One region of the Paenibacillus sp. FSL R7-0333 genome, then DNA from elsewhere that is predicted to be linked to it. Evidence: riboswitches for the same ligand, from Rfam matches in the RefSeq annotation. Region 1 holds a riboswitch; each other region holds the start of a gene.
What was found. A riboswitch is a leader RNA that binds a small molecule or an ion and turns the genes downstream of it on or off. The one in region 1 is predicted to bind cyclic di-GMP.
Positions count from the first base shown of each region.

Region 2: linked by a shared signal. The riboswitch ahead of MKY86_RS19330 (thiamine pyrophosphate-binding protein) and the one ahead of MKY86_RS00850 (choice-of-anchor A family protein) in region 1 are both predicted to bind cyclic di-GMP.
Region 3: linked by a shared signal. The riboswitch ahead of MKY86_RS03475 (PA14 domain-containing protein) and the one ahead of MKY86_RS00850 (choice-of-anchor A family protein) in region 1 are both predicted to bind cyclic di-GMP.
Region 4: linked by a shared signal. The riboswitch ahead of MKY86_RS01665 (transglutaminase-like domain-containing protein) and the one ahead of MKY86_RS00850 (choice-of-anchor A family protein) in region 1 are both predicted to bind cyclic di-GMP.

Region 1 is NZ_JBBOBZ010000001.1:198,437-202,898, forward strand. Features, by position in the region: gene MKY86_RS00835 (YukJ family protein) at 1-631, opposite strand, end outside; gene MKY86_RS00840 (ASCH domain-containing protein) at 729-1,151, shown strand; gene MKY86_RS00845 (hypothetical protein) at 1,514-1,879, opposite strand; cyclic di-GMP riboswitch class I at 2,631-2,723, shown strand; gene MKY86_RS00850 (choice-of-anchor A family protein) at 2,805-4,462, shown strand, end outside.
Region 2 is NZ_JBBOBZ010000001.1:4,555,584-4,560,045, reverse strand. Features, by position in the region: gene MKY86_RS19345 (3-oxoacyl-[acyl-carrier-protein] synthase III C-terminal domain-containing protein) at 1-29, opposite strand, end outside; gene MKY86_RS19340 (hypothetical protein) at 169-519, opposite strand; gene MKY86_RS19335 (carboxymuconolactone decarboxylase family protein) at 671-1,051, opposite strand; gene MKY86_RS19330 (thiamine pyrophosphate-binding protein) at 1,102-2,715, opposite strand; cyclic di-GMP riboswitch class I at 2,862-2,958, opposite strand; gene MKY86_RS19325 (methyl-accepting chemotaxis protein) at 3,460-4,462, opposite strand, start outside.
Region 3 is NZ_JBBOBZ010000001.1:829,054-833,515, reverse strand. Features, by position in the region: gene MKY86_RS03475 (PA14 domain-containing protein) at 1-1,982, opposite strand, end outside; cyclic di-GMP riboswitch class I at 1,997-2,077, opposite strand; gene MKY86_RS03470 (sugar phosphate nucleotidyltransferase) at 2,215-3,588, opposite strand.
Region 4 is NZ_JBBOBZ010000001.1:394,969-399,430, reverse strand. Features, by position in the region: rRNA gene MKY86_RS01670 (16S ribosomal RNA) at 1-1,226, opposite strand, end outside; gene MKY86_RS01665 (transglutaminase-like domain-containing protein) at 1,592-2,401, opposite strand; cyclic di-GMP riboswitch class I at 2,415-2,495, opposite strand; cyclic di-GMP riboswitch class I at 2,569-2,650, opposite strand; gene MKY86_RS01660 (class D sortase) at 2,776-3,429, opposite strand; gene MKY86_RS01655 (GtrA family protein) at 3,498-3,902, opposite strand; gene MKY86_RS01650 (glycosyltransferase family 2 protein) at 3,892-4,462, opposite strand, start outside.

The DNA.
Region 1 (4,462 bases):
TCTCGAAATGAATAAGCACTCCGCCGTCTTGCCACGTGCCATTTTCACTGGCGTACCCGCCTGCATTGCCTTGGTTCATATGAATATTATGAACCCCCTGTCCAGGGGAGAAGCCGAAGTATTTATCGGATTTATCCTCAGGTCCCCAGGGTTCGCCGAACACATACAGGGTAGCACTCTGCTTTCTTGCTTCCTCGATATAAGAAGTTATTTTGTCATAAAAATTGTTGTGGGGATCATTGTCTTCCTTGTCATCTTGGTTCGTATTAGGCAGAGCTACCATCTTACTGGGAATCACCAGGTTTCCCCTGATATAATCAAGGGCAAGGCTCCGGTTATGCCTGGTGATCTTCGTGAAGCCGGATTCAAGCGTGAGCCAACGGGCCGTTTCTTCCGCTTTGAAATCTTCGCCCACATAATACAGCACCTGATTGGCAGTGTCTTCCGGTAAATGCTCGGCTTTATTGCTTGATCGGATGTTGATGGCCAATCTATACTTTTTGTGGTCATCGTCTTCAACGTCAACCAGCACCTGAATATGATTGTTTTTGTAACCTAGCTTATAGACATTATCCTCATTGGATAATTTGCATTTTAATACCCCGTACCCTTGATCTAATCCGTTACCCATAGTTCGTCAGTCCCCCTTCTTAGCTATTAATGTTTCCCATAGAAGGCCATAGTAATTCTGAGTAAAAAGGTGTTCATCAGAGGAGGCAAGCTACATTATGAAATGCCTGACCATACGCCAGCCGTGGGCCACGTTAATTGCGCTGGGAGAGAAACAAATCGAAACCCGGACCTGGCGGACCGCCCACCGGGGAGAGTTAGCCATTCATGCTGGGATGCAGGTGAATAAGGCGATCTGCCGGATGGAGCCGTATCAGTCGTTGCTGGCACGTTACGGTTACACTGCGGACAACCTGCCAACCGGCAAGATCATTGCAGTCAGCCGCATTGCGGATTGCTGTGAGGTGACGCCGGAGCTTGCGCAGCAAGGCTGGCCGGGTGGCAATGAATATGTATTCGGTAATTATGCCGAAGGAAGGTATGCCTGGAAGCTGGAGGAGGTTGTTCCGCTGGTACATCCCATACCTGCTAAGGGACGTCTGGGTTTCTGGGAATATCCTGTTGTGGAAGAGGAATTGTGAATTTCTTGACGGCCATGTGCAGAAAAATTGCTCCAGATTGGCTGTCAGCTGGTATAATTGGGATATTCGGCGGGAAATCTTCCTATATATAAGGAGAGTTGTGCTCTGAGGCGGTCTACCGCTGGAGAGGGGCAGGAATGCCGGGAAGGAGCGTATGCATAATAGATGGGAAGCCTTCTAATTGCATGGCTTTGTATGCTTTGTTTGTTTCTTGCGTTCAGGGATCAGGTAAGCCGGAGAATCCTGTACCCGGTAGCTGTGGTGGTGATATGCGGCACATTGGGGTATTGGACGTTGTTAATGTAGCCGCATCCGGGTGATCATTTCATGCAGAAGTCTGCCGCTTGCGGCAGGCTTCTTTGTTATCGCTGCTCCATCTTCTCCATACCCAGATATCTGCGCATATGCAGAGTGGCCTGGGCGGCAATCACATCATCCAGCAGCAGCATCCGTTCGTGATAGCCCCTGCAGACAAATTTGGCTTCAACACCCGTCTCCAGCCGCTGCTGTTCATAGACCTTCAGACCACGGGCGCGCATCCCGGCACGGACCTCCCGCAGATCGGCAGAAGCGGCATGAGCGGCCGACTGGATTACCTCCAGATAAGGTGCAGGCGTGCGCAGCTCAGAGGCTATAGCAGAAGCATCGCGCTCGAAGGCGGATAGAATAAGCGGCAGCAAAATATAGGATTTGACCAGCAGGTTGTCCTGGCTCTCTACTCTTTGCATCCTTCTCAACCCCTCGAAGAGAACGTATATTCGCATTGTAACTCATCCTTCAAAAAATAATCAATGGGTTTTATAAATTAACTCAAATAATGTGATATATTTCACAAAAAAATAAGATGAATTATTTTATATTAAAATTGAAATATTAAAGATTGAAAAAATAAATCAGCTCAAAGGAGAATGGCAATGAGTCATGAAGGAAGCCTCCGCCGTGGTTTGGTATTCGGGATCATTCTAAGTGTTCCGCTCTGGGTATCGATGATTGGCTGGGTTCAGCTGTTCGGGTCTGCCTAGGCGACATTTTATTCAAAATATATGAACTCTATTAGCAGGTGTCGTCCCTATGGGCGGCACTTTTTTTTCGAGCTGAGCTGCCCATAAATAGGTAAAATTTCATTGAACAGGAGCAGATGATGAGTAGAGGTGGGCTGAGGGCGATAAAATAGGACAAATGCATCAAATTTAAATAATACAAATTAATATTATTATAGGTAAGAGAGATAAACGGCTACAGTCAATCCTCTGATTTCTCGACTTTTTTCGTCAGTAGATAAAAAAGAGACTCGCCCCCGAACCCTTATGGTACAAGGGATCAATGAGCAACCGTCGCAAAAATAATTTCAAAAAATATACTGGGAACGGATTGACAACAGGGTGGGGGAGCGGATAAACTGAAATTAGTACAAAAGTAACAAATGTCATAGACTCAACAATGATCTTACATAAGCAAATCTCAATTGCATACCGAAATCATGTACAAACGCAAACCGTATCGAAAGAACGGGACGCAAAGTCAGGAATCTACTGTCTCTAAAGTTGAGGCTAGGGTCGTCCGGCCGCCGTGAAGCTAACCCTTCGTGGCGGTCTTTTTGTTGTTATAGTCGTGTGACAGATTCATAGAATAGTAACTAGGAGGTGTAGACTATTGAAAAAAGGAGTACGTAAAACAGCCGCCATCATTATGGCGGGCCTATTGACCGTATCCAGTGCTTTTACGTGGGGGACGGATGTCAGAGCAGCTTCAGGGGTGCCGTATACGCCAACACCGGTTTTGGGGGTCGCAGGGAATTTTAATGCTTTTATCCTCGGGGATTTTAAACAAGCCAATGATCAGATTGAAGGCCGCCTGGCAGCGGCAGGGGACATTACCCTCTCCGGAGGTTACGGAGTAGCTAGGGCATACAGGGATGCTTCACCGACGGATGTACTTGTGGCCGGTAAGAATTTTGTACATTCAGGCAGTGGAGAGATCTATGGAAATGTGGTATTTGGGGATAGCTTTACAGCCAATGAGCCTGGTGTCAACATCAAAGGCGGGAAGAAAAATGCCAGCCCGATTGATTTTGCAGCCGAGCAGGAGATTCTGATCTCCCGTTCCACAGAGTATGGGGCCTTGGCTGACACGAATGAGATCGGCAATAACAATTATGGACAGCTCAAGATCAGTGCACCGGATCGTTTCAATGTAGTTCATTTGGATGCCTCGACACTGGCGAAGACCAACTATATCGAATTCAACATTGCCCAGAACGCCACGCTGATTATTAATATAAGCGGGTCTACAGTCAATGTGCCGAGCTTTTCAATGAATAACGGCAGAGCCAGTCAGGTATTGTTCAACTTTTACGAAGCTTCTGAGGTGAATATCGCTTATACCTCATTCTTCGGGACGATCCTCGCACCTAGAGCGGATGTTCATTATGCCGGAGCAGAGCTGTACGGGACTCTGATTGCAAAATCTTTTAGCGGCGGGGTTGAGATGCATCTTGGAATGTACGAGGGAGAGGGGCCGCCGCCGAGTCCGACGCCTACCGCAACGCCGACACCTAGTCCATCACCGACACCGACGGCTACACCGACACCGACGGCTACACCAACACCAACGGTAACACCAACACCTACAGTGAAGCCGACACCGACGGTAACGCCTACACCTACAGTGAAACCAACACCGACGGTAACGCCTACACCTACAGTGAAGCCAACACCGACGGTAACGCCTACACCTACAGTGAAGCCAACACCGACGGTAACGCCTACACCTACAGTGAAGCCAACACCGACCATAAAACCGTCACCTACACCTGTGTGCACTCCAACTCCAAAGCCAACACCGACTGTAAAGCCGACACCAACGCCAACGGTGAAGCCAACACCAACGCCGACTGTGAAGCCAACACCAACGCCGACCGTGAAGCCAACACCAACGCAGACCGTGAAGCCAACACCAACGCCAACGGTGAAGCCAACACCAACGCCGACTGTGAAGCCAACACCAACGCCGACCGTGAAGCCAACACCAACGCCGACCGTGAAGCCAACACCAACGCCGACCGTGAAGCCAACACCAACGCCGACCGTGAAGCCGACACCAACGCCGACTGTGAAGCCGACACCAACGCCAACGGTGACCAACACCAACACCGACTGTAAAGCCGACACCAACGCCAACAGTGAAGCCAACACCAACGCCGACTGTGAAGCCAACACCAACGCCGACCGTGAAGCCAACACCAACGCCGACCGTGAAGCCAACACCAACGCCGACCGTGAAGCCAACACCAACGCCGACCGTGAAGCCAC
Region 2 (4,462 bases), 4.4 Mb from region 1:
TCAATGTCCTTAATGCGAATCCCCGCCATAGTACAGACCTCCTAAAGTTTTGTTAGCTATACTTCTCACGAATCTGCTTCTTACAAAACTCTCTTCCGGCATTAGCAGTCGGTTTAATGAATGAACCTGTGCGTTTCAAGCGGCTGATTTAGGTTTAATTTGTATTTATTAAGCTTGTACGGTTGAAGTGATCTCCAGATTCTCAAGTCCTGCTTTGCGGCCCAGGCGTGCCAGCTGCATTTTGAGGATCGGGTTATTTTCCAGGGTAAGACTCACTTTCTGGAAGCCGTCAGCCTTGAACATGATGAAGCAGCCTTCAAGCAGCGGTACAACATCAGGAGCTGTTACATTCAGCTTGCGGCAGTCGATCTCTAGTGCATATTCAGCAGGGCTGATCGGGTTAATAGTCTGCTGGTAAGCCTGTATAGATTTGAGCCCGTCCTCGTTAGAGAAGGTTCCCTCCAGCTCAATATTGATTACTTTCTTCGCAGTATCTGTCTTCAAAATAAATTGTCCCATGTTGATCTCTCCCTAAGTGTAATTTCCAATACCTCCAAAACGTTATTCCTGCGACTCTATTCGACAAAACCGCAATTTGATTTGGGATATTTTGCCTTCATTATAACCAGATCATACTGAAACGTGCAATCAAAAGTCGAAATTTGTAGATTTATGAAGATTTTTCTTTGATCTCCTCCAGGGTATCCAGCAGCACATTAAAGGCCGAAATCACCCGGGGGGCACCGACGCAAGGCGTCAGATGCAGCAGCACACCCTTGATCTGCTCGACGGTCATGCCAACGCGGAGCGCCATTACATAATGAACCCCCAGCTGTTCATATTGTCCCATCGTAATCAGCGACGAGATCACCGCGATCTCCTTCCAGTCAGAGCCAATCGTGGTCCGCTGAAAAATATCGCCATAGGCATTGCCCATGATATATTCGGCTAATTCCGGAAAATGCTCTTTGATCGGAGCCAGGGCCTTGGCCCCATAATCTCCTGAGAGATCAGTGAAATGATCGAGTCCGCTGTTCATGTTCTTGTTCACGATATGTCCTCCTGATAGTAGGTTAAAAAAGGTGTGCGGATACGGCTTCCTTACGTAAGATCCAGCGTGCGGTGGGCCGTAGGAGGCATTTCATCACGGTCAGTCAGCAGCTCAATGACAGCTGCCTTGTTAAGTGCCACAGCTTCGCGGATTGCGGCAGCGAACTCCTCCTGCGTCTCGCAGCGGAAGCCGGCTGCACCCAGCGATTCGGCGAATTTCACGGCATCCATCGGAACCTCGAAGATCGTACCGTCAATCCGGCCGGTCGTTTTCTCCATACCCTTAAGCGCCATATCCAGCTGCTTATTGTTCACCACAATGAAAATCACCGGAATGTCCTTGCAAACGGCTGTGTTTATTTCAGTTCCGAGCATCATAAAACAGCCGTCACCGGTAATGCAGAAGACTGTCTCTCCGGGAGAAGCCGTCTTGGCGCCGATCGCCATGCCAATTGAATTGCCCATGCAAGCAAAGTAGGCATCGAATATGAAGCTGCCGGGCCTGCGGACATTGAACCATTTCACAGCATTGAACCCGTGGCTGCCGTCATCTACAAAAACGCTGCTGTTGTAAGGAATCAAGTCGCTCATCGTGCTCATTACCGAAGCCAGAGAGAGTCCCGCCAGCACGGGCAACTCGTCATTGTAAGCATTGGAGATTGTGATTTCATGCCTGGTGACCGTAGAGGGGTCCAGCTTCTGAAGATACAGTGCCAGGTTGTCCCTTAAGTCCCCGCCGACAGCGATGGTGGATGAGGACAGTATTTTGCCGACAAAGGTTGGATCTACATCGAACTGGATCAGCTGCTGCGGATGATTCTCCGGCTTCAGGTTGCAGATGGTCATGTCGCTCAGACGAGAGCCCAGAACAATGAACAGGTCGCTGTTGTTCAGCAATTCATCGCCGTGCGAGGAGCCGCCAACGCCGACAGGACCGTGGTAGAGCGGGTGATCATAAGCTATTGCACCTTTGCCGCCTGGAGAGGTGACTACAGGAATGTTGAAGGTTTCGGCCAGCTGAACCAGTTCCTGATGGGCACCTGAGCGGTTGACGCCTTTACCGGCAATGATCAGCGGCCTAGCGGATTGATTAATCGCCGAGATGACCCGGTCATAGTTCTGATAACTGACTAGTCCCTCGCGTTCCGGCAGAACAATCCGGCATTCCGCGAGCCGCTCTGTCTGCACATCAAACGGAATGCAGAGATGGACTGGGCCTTTTTGGTCACCGAGGGCGATGGATAGGGCATGGTTGAAAATCGTGCTGAAGTGATCGCCGCGTTCAACGAGCTTGCTGAAGAGGGTGGCCGGCCGGAACATATCCGCCAAATCAGCCAGGTAGGAAGTGGAATCCTGACATTGGGGAATGCCCAGCTCCTTGATGGACTGATGTCCGGTGATGAAGAGGACGGGAAGATTATTGGCCTTGGCATGCGCTGCTGCGGTGAGCAGATTCGTTCCCCCCGGACCGGAGGTGCCGAAGGCTACCCCGAGACTGCCGGTCTTCAGAGCATAACCGCCGGCGGCGAAGCCGGAGCTGGATTCGTGCCGGCCGGGGATGAACTCTATACCGTAGTCAACCATTTTCAAAGCGATGGGGCAAATAGACTTGCCTATGATTCCAAAAGAATGAGTGACTCCCAGATTGCGTAATGCTTCCGCCATATAATCTGCAACTGTCTTCAGAACATCCACCCCGCAAGTTGTTATTTGTATACGTCAGCAATAGAAAACCTGTACTCACCATTGGAGCACAGGTCTGTTGCACGAATCACCATAATCAAACGCGAAACCTAAGGCGTTCACAGTTTTTCAGCAACCTGGCTGTCATGATCCCACTTCAGAAATGAGACTGTAGATCCATGGCTTTGCGTCATTCCCTTTCGGTGAATTTTGCCGGTATGCGGTTATAAATGAATTTGTGGAGAATTTTCCTTTACAATATATTCCTTGCTCCTCTTTTGTCAATAACCCCTGTGAGAAGAAACTCGGAATTTGGCGAATATTCAGGAGTGAAAATGGCTAAATATTTGGATTTTCAAACTTTTGAAAATGGTTGTCCCTGGAAGACTAAAGTCTTAAAATGCAAATGGCCATTTAGGTTGATTAATGTGGGAAGTGAGCACAAAGACTCATTACATTCCTGATTTACTGCAAAACATTAAGAATTCACTAGATATACAGCATTACAAATTTCGGTGATAGGACTTAAGTAATAGTGATGTGAGATGTTAGCTTATAGACAAGCTATGACAATAGAACGACTATAGTAAAGAAGTGCAAAGCACGGTTTTTACCCTTATGCACAATTTCAACAATTTGTGAATATTACATAACAATCTTTGTTTTGCCCAAAAAAAGAGACACCTCCCGCAGAAAATTCCGCAGGCGTGTCTCTTTGTGCTGAGGTTAAAATTTGAAAATATGAATCGTTTTTTGTAGGTTGAAGACCGCGGAGGTCATCTTCTCTGTCTCCTCAGCTACGGATTGAAGAGCATGAATCTGTTCGTTCATCGCTGCGGATACCTCTTCCGTCCCTGCGGCGGTCTCCTGGGTGATGGCTGAGATATTCTCGATCGCCCCGGAGATCTTGAGCGCGCTCTCCAGCATAAGGTCACTCTCTGCGGAAAAGGAGGCAATCTGCTCGGTTATGTATTGGACACTATGCACAATTTGAGCAAAAATGTTGGCTGTCTCCGTAATCATCTCATTCTGCACCTGGACTACCTCTTCATTGATGGCGATGTTATCGATAGCCTGCTTGATATCCGCTTCGATGCTGCGTACCAGACCGAACACCTCTTTGGTTGAAGCGGTGGATTCCTCGGCCAGCTTGCGGACCTCCTGGGCAACAACGGCGAACCCGCGGCCATGCTCGCCTGCACGGGCGGCTTCAATAGAAGCATTGAGCGACAGCAGATTGGTCTGTTCAGCAATTTCGGTAATCGTCTTGGTAATCATCGTAATGCCTCGTGCGTTATGCGATAGGGCTTCGATAGTATCCGCCACCTTCTGGGTAGCCTGGATGTTCTTGCGCATGCCTTCGGCTTGGGTATCCACCGATTGCCGTCCCTGTTCTACCAATTCCAGCGTATGTACAGATCTTTTATTCATTTCCTTGGTGGAATTCGTATAATTGGAGACTTTGATTTCGATATCCTTGATCGATTCGGTCATATCAGCGATATCCACCGAGATTTCGTTAGCACCGAGAGCCAGTTCATTGGAGGAGGAGGCCACCTGCGCCATGACAAACTTCAGGTTCTGATTCTTGTCTTCAATCCCGCGGCTGGCGTCCATAACCTGACGGGTAATCTGTGAAGCATCGGTGAGGATTTTTTTGAGCTTGTCAATCATGGTGTTGAAGGAGCGGCTGATGTCGCCCATGGAGCCATTCTCGTCGGCACGGCTG
Region 3 (4,462 bases), 630 kb from region 1:
CAGTTGAAATCAAGCACAGCATCGGTACGCACTACAGCGGGTTCGCCCGATAGCGTTATGTTATTGAAGTATTCCGCGTACAGTCCATTGGCAGCAGGAACTTCTACCGGCGGATCCGCCGGTGTTGCTGTAGGAGAAGGAACGGGAACAGGAACCGCTGTCGGCGTAGGCACCGGTGTTGGCGTTGGTGTCGGTGCTGGCGTCAGTGTTGGTGCTGGTGTTGGCATTGGTGTCGTTACTGGTGCCGGCGTTGCTGTCGCTGCTGGTACCGTTGTCGGTACTGCTGTTGCAGCCGGAGCAGGTATGGATGTGTTGCCTGCTCTGGAGAAAAGCGCACTTGCAGGTACGGTTCCCTTCACCTGGCTGGGGCTCTGCCACATCAGATGAACATTCGCATCGCCTGCATTCTCGTAATACTCTACCTTGATATCGTACAGTTGCCCGGCAGTCAAGGCTATACTTCCTGTGCGGGCAGTTCCGCTCTGCTTGACCCAGCTGTCAATGACTGCTGTGCCGTTCACCCACAGGCGGATACCATCATCCGATGTAGTATAGAACTGATAGGTCTCGCTGTAAGCGGGCTTAATCTGGCCGGTCCAGCGGATCGAGAAGTAATCCGCGCCGAGTGCGGTATTAGGAGTACTCTGACGCCAATTGAAGCTGATGACATCATCGGTACGCACCATAACCGGTGTCCCCGAGAGCGTCATGTTCTTGAAGTATTCACCAAGCAAGCCATTCTGGGCAGGCTTACTCTCCGTATTACCGGAGGTTGGGACCGGCTTCGGAATCGGCGCAACGGTTGGTGTTGCCGTTGGTGTCGGTGTTGCAGTCTGCGTTGGTGTTACAGTCGGCGTTGGTGTTGCAGTCTGCGTTGCGGTAGGCGTTGCGGTAGGCGTTGGCGTTGCCGTTGGCTTAGGAGCCGCCGCCGGAGCAGACCAGGCCTTATATTGGTCACGGGTCAGTGTGTAGCTGTCATTCATAAAATTCTTGATCGTAGCCGTGCTGTTATTCTCATAGAGCATCTTTCCCCAGTTCATCATGAACACGTAATTCTGCTGGGTCAGCTTCAGCTTCGAGATGTTCGGCATTTCGCCGTTCTCGCCGATGCCGATCGGTTTGCCGCCAGCCAGGCTGGTCAGATCATCATGATATTTATTGGAGTAGTCGTTATTATATATATCTGCTGCCAGCACATCCACTCTGTCCGCGCCCGGATAGGTCCGTGCATAGGGATCAGAGTTGGCATTCGGCGCATTCGGGTTCCATACCCAAATCAGATTATTTAACTGGTGAACGTTCACGAACCGGTCATACATAATATTCCATAGTGCAGTGAAGTTGTCTTTCTTGCCCCACCAGAACCAGCCGCCGTTCATTTCATGGTACGGTCTCCAGAGGATCGGAACCTTAGCATCCCGCAGACTTTTCAGAGAGACAGCTACTTTATCCAGATCGGTGATCAGCGCATTATACTCTGGTGTCCCTGGAGTTACGTATTTGTTGAATTGTGCCTGAGTGATTGGCTTCTGCACATTGGACCATTCGTACTTGGTGCCCGGCAGATTCTGGTGGAAGGTCATGGCGACAATGCCGCCCGCTCTGGACCAGTTCGTTGCACTCCAGACGATATTTTTGCGTTGTGCAGCTACTCCGCTCTCGCTCTGTCCACCGATTGCTCCAAGCTCATAACCATGCAGTGCGGCGTATTGTCCGCTTGTTCCCTTCAGCTTGTTGCTCAGCTCATCCGGACTTTCGAAATAGTCATGCTGCCCTGTAATGATTCCGTTCCCGGAGATCCCATAGAGACTGTTCAGCAGCTTGACCGCCTCGGCTGAGGCATTAGGGTTCACGGGCGCTCCTGTAGAGGAAGCAGCCTTGACAGTGGACGGGGCGATTCCCAGTCCCACGGGTACAGCAGACAATACCACGGCCAGCGACAGCACAGCGCAGAGCAAACGAGACTTACGGTAAGTTTTCACAATATTCTCTTCCTTTCGGTAGCCAGGCTGCCACTCTTGCGAAGGCCCTATAGCTTTGCGTCCCTATCTTTCGATTAGGTTTGCCATTGTCGTTTTGGAAGGATCAATCCCTCTTACCGTAAGTATCGTCGATATGCAAATTTAATGTAGAGTAAAAACAAATTTTGTCTGAAAAATAGTTCTAAATGCCTGATTTAAAATTGTAACAATTGGTTAAATAGATAAGTTATACCTACGAAATGAACTGATGTAGATCGATATCCTCCCAGTCCAGGGTAATACGGATATTGTCTTCCTCTACCAGCTCCGACCCCGTCTGCACCTCAATGAACTCCACATCGGTAAGAGCAAGAATGGCATGCTTGGTTCCTTCCGGTATCCTTACCACATCTCCCGCCTTCACCGTATGCATCTTCTCATTGATGACAATGCTGGCTTCCCCGCTGACGAAGGTCCAGATTTCACTGCGTTTGTGATGCAGCTGATAGCTGATATTTTTACCCTCGCCTATGAAAATCCGCTTGGTCAGCACCTCGTTGCCTTCGTCATATTTCACATAATCGATCACCTTGTAGTGGCCCCAGCGGCGCTCTTCGTACATCGGTCTTTGTTCAAAAGTCTTCAGCACTTCCTTGATCCGCGGACTCTCGGCCTTGTGCGTCACCAGAATGCCGTCCGGGCTGGCGGCGATAATCAGATCCTTCGCCCCGATTACCGTGATTGGAATATCCAGCTCGTTAATGAGGCAGGTGCCTTCGGAGTCAGCAGTGATGAATCCTTTGCCCACATGGTTACTGGTCATTTCCTCGGTCAGCGTATTCCAGGTGCCCAGGTCTTTCCAGAATCCAGCGTAAGGCTGCACGACGATGTTCTCTTCTTTCTCCACCACTTCGTAATCGAAGCTAATCGAGGACAGCAGCTTATACTGCTTCTGCAGCTCCTCGTAATTGAGCGGCAGCCCTTTGCGCTGCAGGATATCCAGCAGGTAACCCAGACGGAAGGCGAACACTCCGCAGTTCCAGAGCGCCCCCTTGCCGATCAGCTCCTCGGCCTGCACACGGTCCGGTTTCTCCTGGAAGTGGCTCACTTGCAGGTAACCATTCGCTCCCGCATCTGCGCCCGTTGGAATAATGTAGCCGTATTTCTCCGAAGCATGCTCGGGAACTACGCCCATCAGCGCCAGGTTCGCCCCGCTCACCAGCATGGTGTTCTCCAGCTGCAGCACCGTTTCGAAAAAGGAGGATTCCACGTATGGGTCCACCGGCAGAATCGCCACGGTCTCGCTTGGGGACACCCCCGCGATGGAATACAGGTAGGCCGCCGTCAGCGCAATAGCCGGGAAGGTATCCCGCCGTTCCGGCTCCACGATGATCGGCACCCCGCTGCCGAGCTGGCTCTGGATCATCTCCACCTGGCTGCGCCCGGTCGCCAGATACGAGGACCCGGCCATGCCGTTCTCCTCCAGCTGTCTCCATACCCGTTGTACCATTGATTCCGGTTCACCTGCCGGGCTTGCCAGTACCTTCAGAAATTGCTTGGAGCGTGAATCATTGGACAACGGCCAGAGCCGCTTGCCGGAGCCGCCTGATAGAAGTACTAGTTTCATAGTGAACCCTCCATATCGTATTGTTATTGGGTATTTCTTGTTGCGGAGCTGTGTGGTAAAAACCCGCCTGTTATGAGGGTCGCTGCAAGGAATTTTGGGCTTACGGCCGCTGTTGTATTTGGATTTCCTGATTAGAACCGCTCCTCGCGGTAGAAATCCAAATACAAAGGCGGACGCTAACGCTCCTACAGCTCCAAAATTCCTCTCCGCTCCATTTCATAACAGGCTGTGCTTTTACATCCGCTTCGCCCGCAGGCGAAGCTCCCGGCTAAAGATCCGATCTTGCCGCTTGTTGTAGCGGCAAGGGGCCAGGATGCCGCTATGCTTGCGCGGCAGCAGTGGTAGCCTGGTTGCCGCTGCTGTTGCAGCGGCGAAAGATTCAAAGGCTCAGAGACTCAAAGACTCAAAGACTCAAAGACTCAAAGACTCTTAAGTGCCGCTTGTTCCAAGGCGTTGCCGCTGACCTAGCGGCTGGAGAGAACAAGAGTTCCAAGACAATGGAATTCAAGATCGAGATTCAAGACTCTTGTGCCAAGGGCTCGCCGCACAAGTTCGCGGCGGCAGAAGCTAGTTAGTTAAGTACTAGGCACTAGTGCTCCTCATTTCCTCCATTTGGCCAACATCCGAGAAATCAGGTGCACTAGTGCTCTTCATTTGCTCGTTTAGCCAACTTTCCCGGGATTCAGGTGCACTTGTGCTCCTCATTCGCTCATTTAGCCAACTTTCCCGGAATTCAGGTGCACTTGTGCTCCTCATTTCCTCCATTTGGCCAACATCCGAGAAATCAGGTGCACTTGTGCTCCTCATTTGCTCGTTTAGCCAACTTTTCGAGAATTCAGGTGCACTTATGCTCTTCATTTGCTCGTTTAGCCAA
Region 4 (4,462 bases), 200 kb from region 1:
GGGGCATGATGATTTGACGTCATCCCCACCTTCCTCCGGTTTGTCACCGGCAGTCACTCTAGAGTGCCCAGCTCAACCTGCTGGCAACTAAAGTCAAGGGTTGCGCTCGTTGCGGGACTTAACCCAACATCTCACGACACGAGCTGACGACAACCATGCACCACCTGTCTCAACTTTCCCCGAAGGGCACCTGATGCATCTCTGCTTCGTTAGTTGGATGTCAAGACCTGGTAAGGTTCTTCGCGTTGCTTCGAATTAAACCACATACTCCACTGCTTGTGCGGGTCCCCGTCAATTCCTTTGAGTTTCAGTCTTGCGACCGTACTCCCCAGGCGGAGTGCTTACTGTGTTAACTTCGGCACCAAGGGTATCGAAACCCCTAACACCTAGCACTCATCGTTTACGGCGTGGACTACCAGGGTATCTAATCCTGTTTGCTCCCCACGCTTTCGCGCCTCAGCGTCAGTTACAGCCCAGAAAGTCGCCTTCGCCACTGGTGTTCCTCCACATATCTACGCATTTCACCGCTACACGTGGAATTCCACTTTCCTCTTCTGTACTCAAGTCACCCAGTTTCCAGTGCGACCTCAGGTTGAGCCCAAGGTTTAAACACCAGACTTAAATAACCGCCTGCGCGCGCTTTACGCCCAATAATTCCGGACAACGCTTGCCCCCTACGTATTACCGCGGCTGCTGGCACGTAGTTAGCCGGGGCTTTCTTCTCAGGTACCGTCACTCCGGTAGCAGTTACTCTACCGGACGTTCTTCCCTGGCAACAGAGCTTTACGATCCGAAAACCTTCATCACTCACGCGGCATTGCTCCGTCAGGCTTGCGCCCATTGCGGAAGATTCCCTACTGCTGCCTCCCGTAGGAGTCTGGGCCGTGTCTCAGTCCCAGTGTGGCCGTTCACCCTCTCAGGTCGGCTACGCATCGTCGCCTTGGTGGGCCGTTACCCCACCAACTAGCTAATGCGCCGCAGGCCCATCCCCAAGCAGCAGATTGCTCCGCCTTTCATTCTTCTCTCAGGAGAAAAAAGAAATTATCCGGTATTAGCTACCGTTTCCGGTAGTTATCCCAGGCTTGAGGGCAGGTTGCCTACGTGTTACTCACCCGTCCGCCGCTAAGTCTGAAAGGAAGCAAGCTTCCTCTCAAACTCCGCTCGACTTGCATGTATTAGGCATGCCGCCAGCGTTCGTCCTGAGCCAGGATCAAACTCTCCAAATTGGTATTTAGAAAGAGCGATTGCTCATTTTGAAACATCTGACGAGAATTTACATTCTCTAATTTTGGATCTCACCGAAGTGATTTCCCACTCACTCGTTGTTCAGTTTTCAAAGATCAAGCTCGTTGTTAGTGTCGATGTTGTCGCCACCAGCAACTCTTATAATATATCACGTTCATCTGAGCAATGCAAGCTTTATTTTTGAAATCACTTATTTAAGTAATCTCTCATTTCCTTTGCCGCTCCAACAACGCTTATTTATAATAACCTATCCTTCTATTAAAAAGCAACCTTTATATAAATAAAAATAACCCGCTTAATGATTAAGCGGGTTATTCTCAGATAATGCTATAGTTCACAGCTATTCTTAGTAGAATTTCGCTGCAGTATATTTGCTTGCTAATTTGACCAGTTCTGTTGATGCTGTTTTCTTACCCAGACCTGCATCTACTGTAGTATCAATCGTCACCCATTTGCCGTTCAGGAACACTTCATTCCAGGCATGGTATGAAGTTACATAGCTTGTATTCCCCATAACCAACTTGGTTGGAATCCCTTCACTGCGGAGCATAGTAGCGAACAAGGAAGCGTAATCGTAGCAGATACCTTTGTTGGTAGCCAGTGTGGTGTCGTTGTTCGGAATATAATCTGTGCTTACGCTGTTGGCCAGAGAGTAGTCATATTTCACGTTAGCTACGATGTAATTGTAGATAGCCTTAACTTTGTCTGCATCTGTGGTCAGACCCTTTGTAAGCTGTGCTGCCTTTTGAACGGATTTATCGGAAGAACTCCACTTTACATTCTGTACAGAGCTCAAATATACGGCATTCACATTGCTCATGGAGAGAGATACAGTCTCGGAAGATAGTACTTTGTATTTGTTGCCGGTAGTATTCTCAAGAACGGAGACCTTGTAAGAGCCATTACCTTGTTGCAGCGGGAACGTCTCGGTCGGTTTGGAAGTGTATAAGTTGTAAGTATAGCTGTTATTGTCCTTGGTAATCATGAGCTTCATCTTCTTGTCCTTAGGAACATCGTACGAAACCCCGATAATCCCTTGATCAAGTTGTCCAACATTTAACCAGCTTGAATCTGCATTTGCCGCTTGAGCAGTGCCTGTCTGCACGGAAGTGACGATCACAAAAAGTGTAATCAGCATTAAATAAAACTTCTTCATGGATAAAACCCCTTTCGGTAGCTGGCTGCCATTCTTACGGGAAGGCCCTTTAGCTTTGCGTCCCTACCTTTCGATAGGTTTGCCGTTATCGTATAAGCTTTATCTGTCCAATCTACTACCACATAATGACAGATTCAGAATGAAAACAAACAAAAAAAGCCTCTTCATTCGGTAGCTGGCTGCCATCCATGACGGGAAGGCCCTTTAGCTTTGCGTCCCTACCTTTCGATAGGTTTGCCGTTATCGTGCATTAGCTTTTGATAGTTCTATCTTACCATATCCATCTCTATTATCAAGACCCAATTGCTAGATTTCACCACAAATATACTAAAATTTTATGTTTTTTCGACCTTTATCGCCTTGTCCTGATAGAATCAGGTCAGCTTCGCATGAATGATGAGTCTGTGGGTCGGATTGACAAGCGGATCACAGGTAATGAGGGTCAGAATCTTATCATCATCCTTACCCTTCAGTACTGAAATATCGGTAGGCTCTACAATAGATACATCATATACAACATATTTGTATTCCTGGCCGCTTGTAATAACAGTAATGGCATCCCCTTTACCGACCTCGTCCAGTCTGTTGAACAGCCGCCCTGCCGTTCTTGACCGATGCGCAGCAATCGCTGCATTGCCTACCGCGCCAATCGGAGCTGTCTCCTTCATATGCGCCGCTGCATGCTTCATATTGGTCTTGGTGGCGCCCTCCAGTACAGGCAGCTTCAGATCGATTTTATCGATTTCAATAATAGCGGTGATCTTGCCTCCCACTTCAATCTCGGGCGCTGTAGTGGGAACCGGCTCTTCCGCACCAGACTCTTCAGCCAGCAGCTGGGTGACTTCCGCATAGGGCTTGCTCAGATCCTGGCTGGCAGGAGCCGTAGCCGAAGGAACGATTTCACTGTAGGCCTGTTCAGCCTCTTCCAGCAGCTTCTGCTGCTGACGGTCCTCGTACCATTCGCTTCCTTTGGGGTAGAGCATAATCAGGACCCCGGCAAGTATAATCAAATAGGATAACTTCCGCATGACAATCGCCTCCGCAATATAGAATAAGTGCTTTCCTCCGCAGAATACGGGGAAGATATACGCTCTCTTTAGAATACCCACTTCCGGCTTCCAAAGAAATTAATGATTACTGTAATAAAGGTAACCAGCACCTTGGCCATCAGCACCTGGACTCCCAGCCGGTCAGTCAGTAGATGAATCAGCAGCACCGAAATGCCCAGCACCAGCAGATTCAGCACCATAAATCTCACCAGCTGCATCCGGTCAAAGCCGCCATCCCCGCCTCTGTCCCTTCCCTTGAAGGTCACCTTCTTATTCCAGACAAAGCTGTTGGCCGTCCCGGCACTGTAGGAAATAATCTGTGCAGGGGTGTTAAGCATGCCCAAGGAATGCAGCAGAGTAAACACCGCAAAATCTATGAACGTGTTAAGCAGGCCCACCGCATTGAATTTCAGAAACTGGATCATGCCTGCACGCCAAGCCTTATCTTGCATAATCGCTTTCCTTCCGCGTGTCTTCAGCCTCTGTCTCCGGGTAGCCTCTGGTCTCGCTTACGATATAGAGTGGTCTATCCTTCGATTCGTCATAGATCCGTCCAATGTATTCCCCAATCACGCCCAGCAGCATCAGCACAATGCCGTTAAACAGCAGGTTCACCCCGACAATGGATGCCCAGCCCGGCACGGTCCAGGAGGTGAAGACTTTCTGGAATAAGACCAGAAACAGGTAGATGAAGCTGGAGAAGGACAGGAAGAAGCCGACATAAGAGGCAATTTTGAGCGGCTTGTGCGAGAAGGAGGTGATTCCGTCGAGCGCAAAGCGGATCATTTTTTTGAGCGGATATTTCGTCTCCCCGGCGAAGCGTTCCTCCCGCACATATTCCACCATGGTCTGCCGGAAGCCGACCCAGCTTACCAGCCCCCGTACATAACGGTTCTTCTCCTTCAGGCCGCGCAGCACATCGCAGACCTTACGGTCGATCAGCCGGAAGTCCCCGGTATCTGTGGGAATCTCCACACTGGTCATGCTGCTGAGCAGACGGTAAAAGATTTTG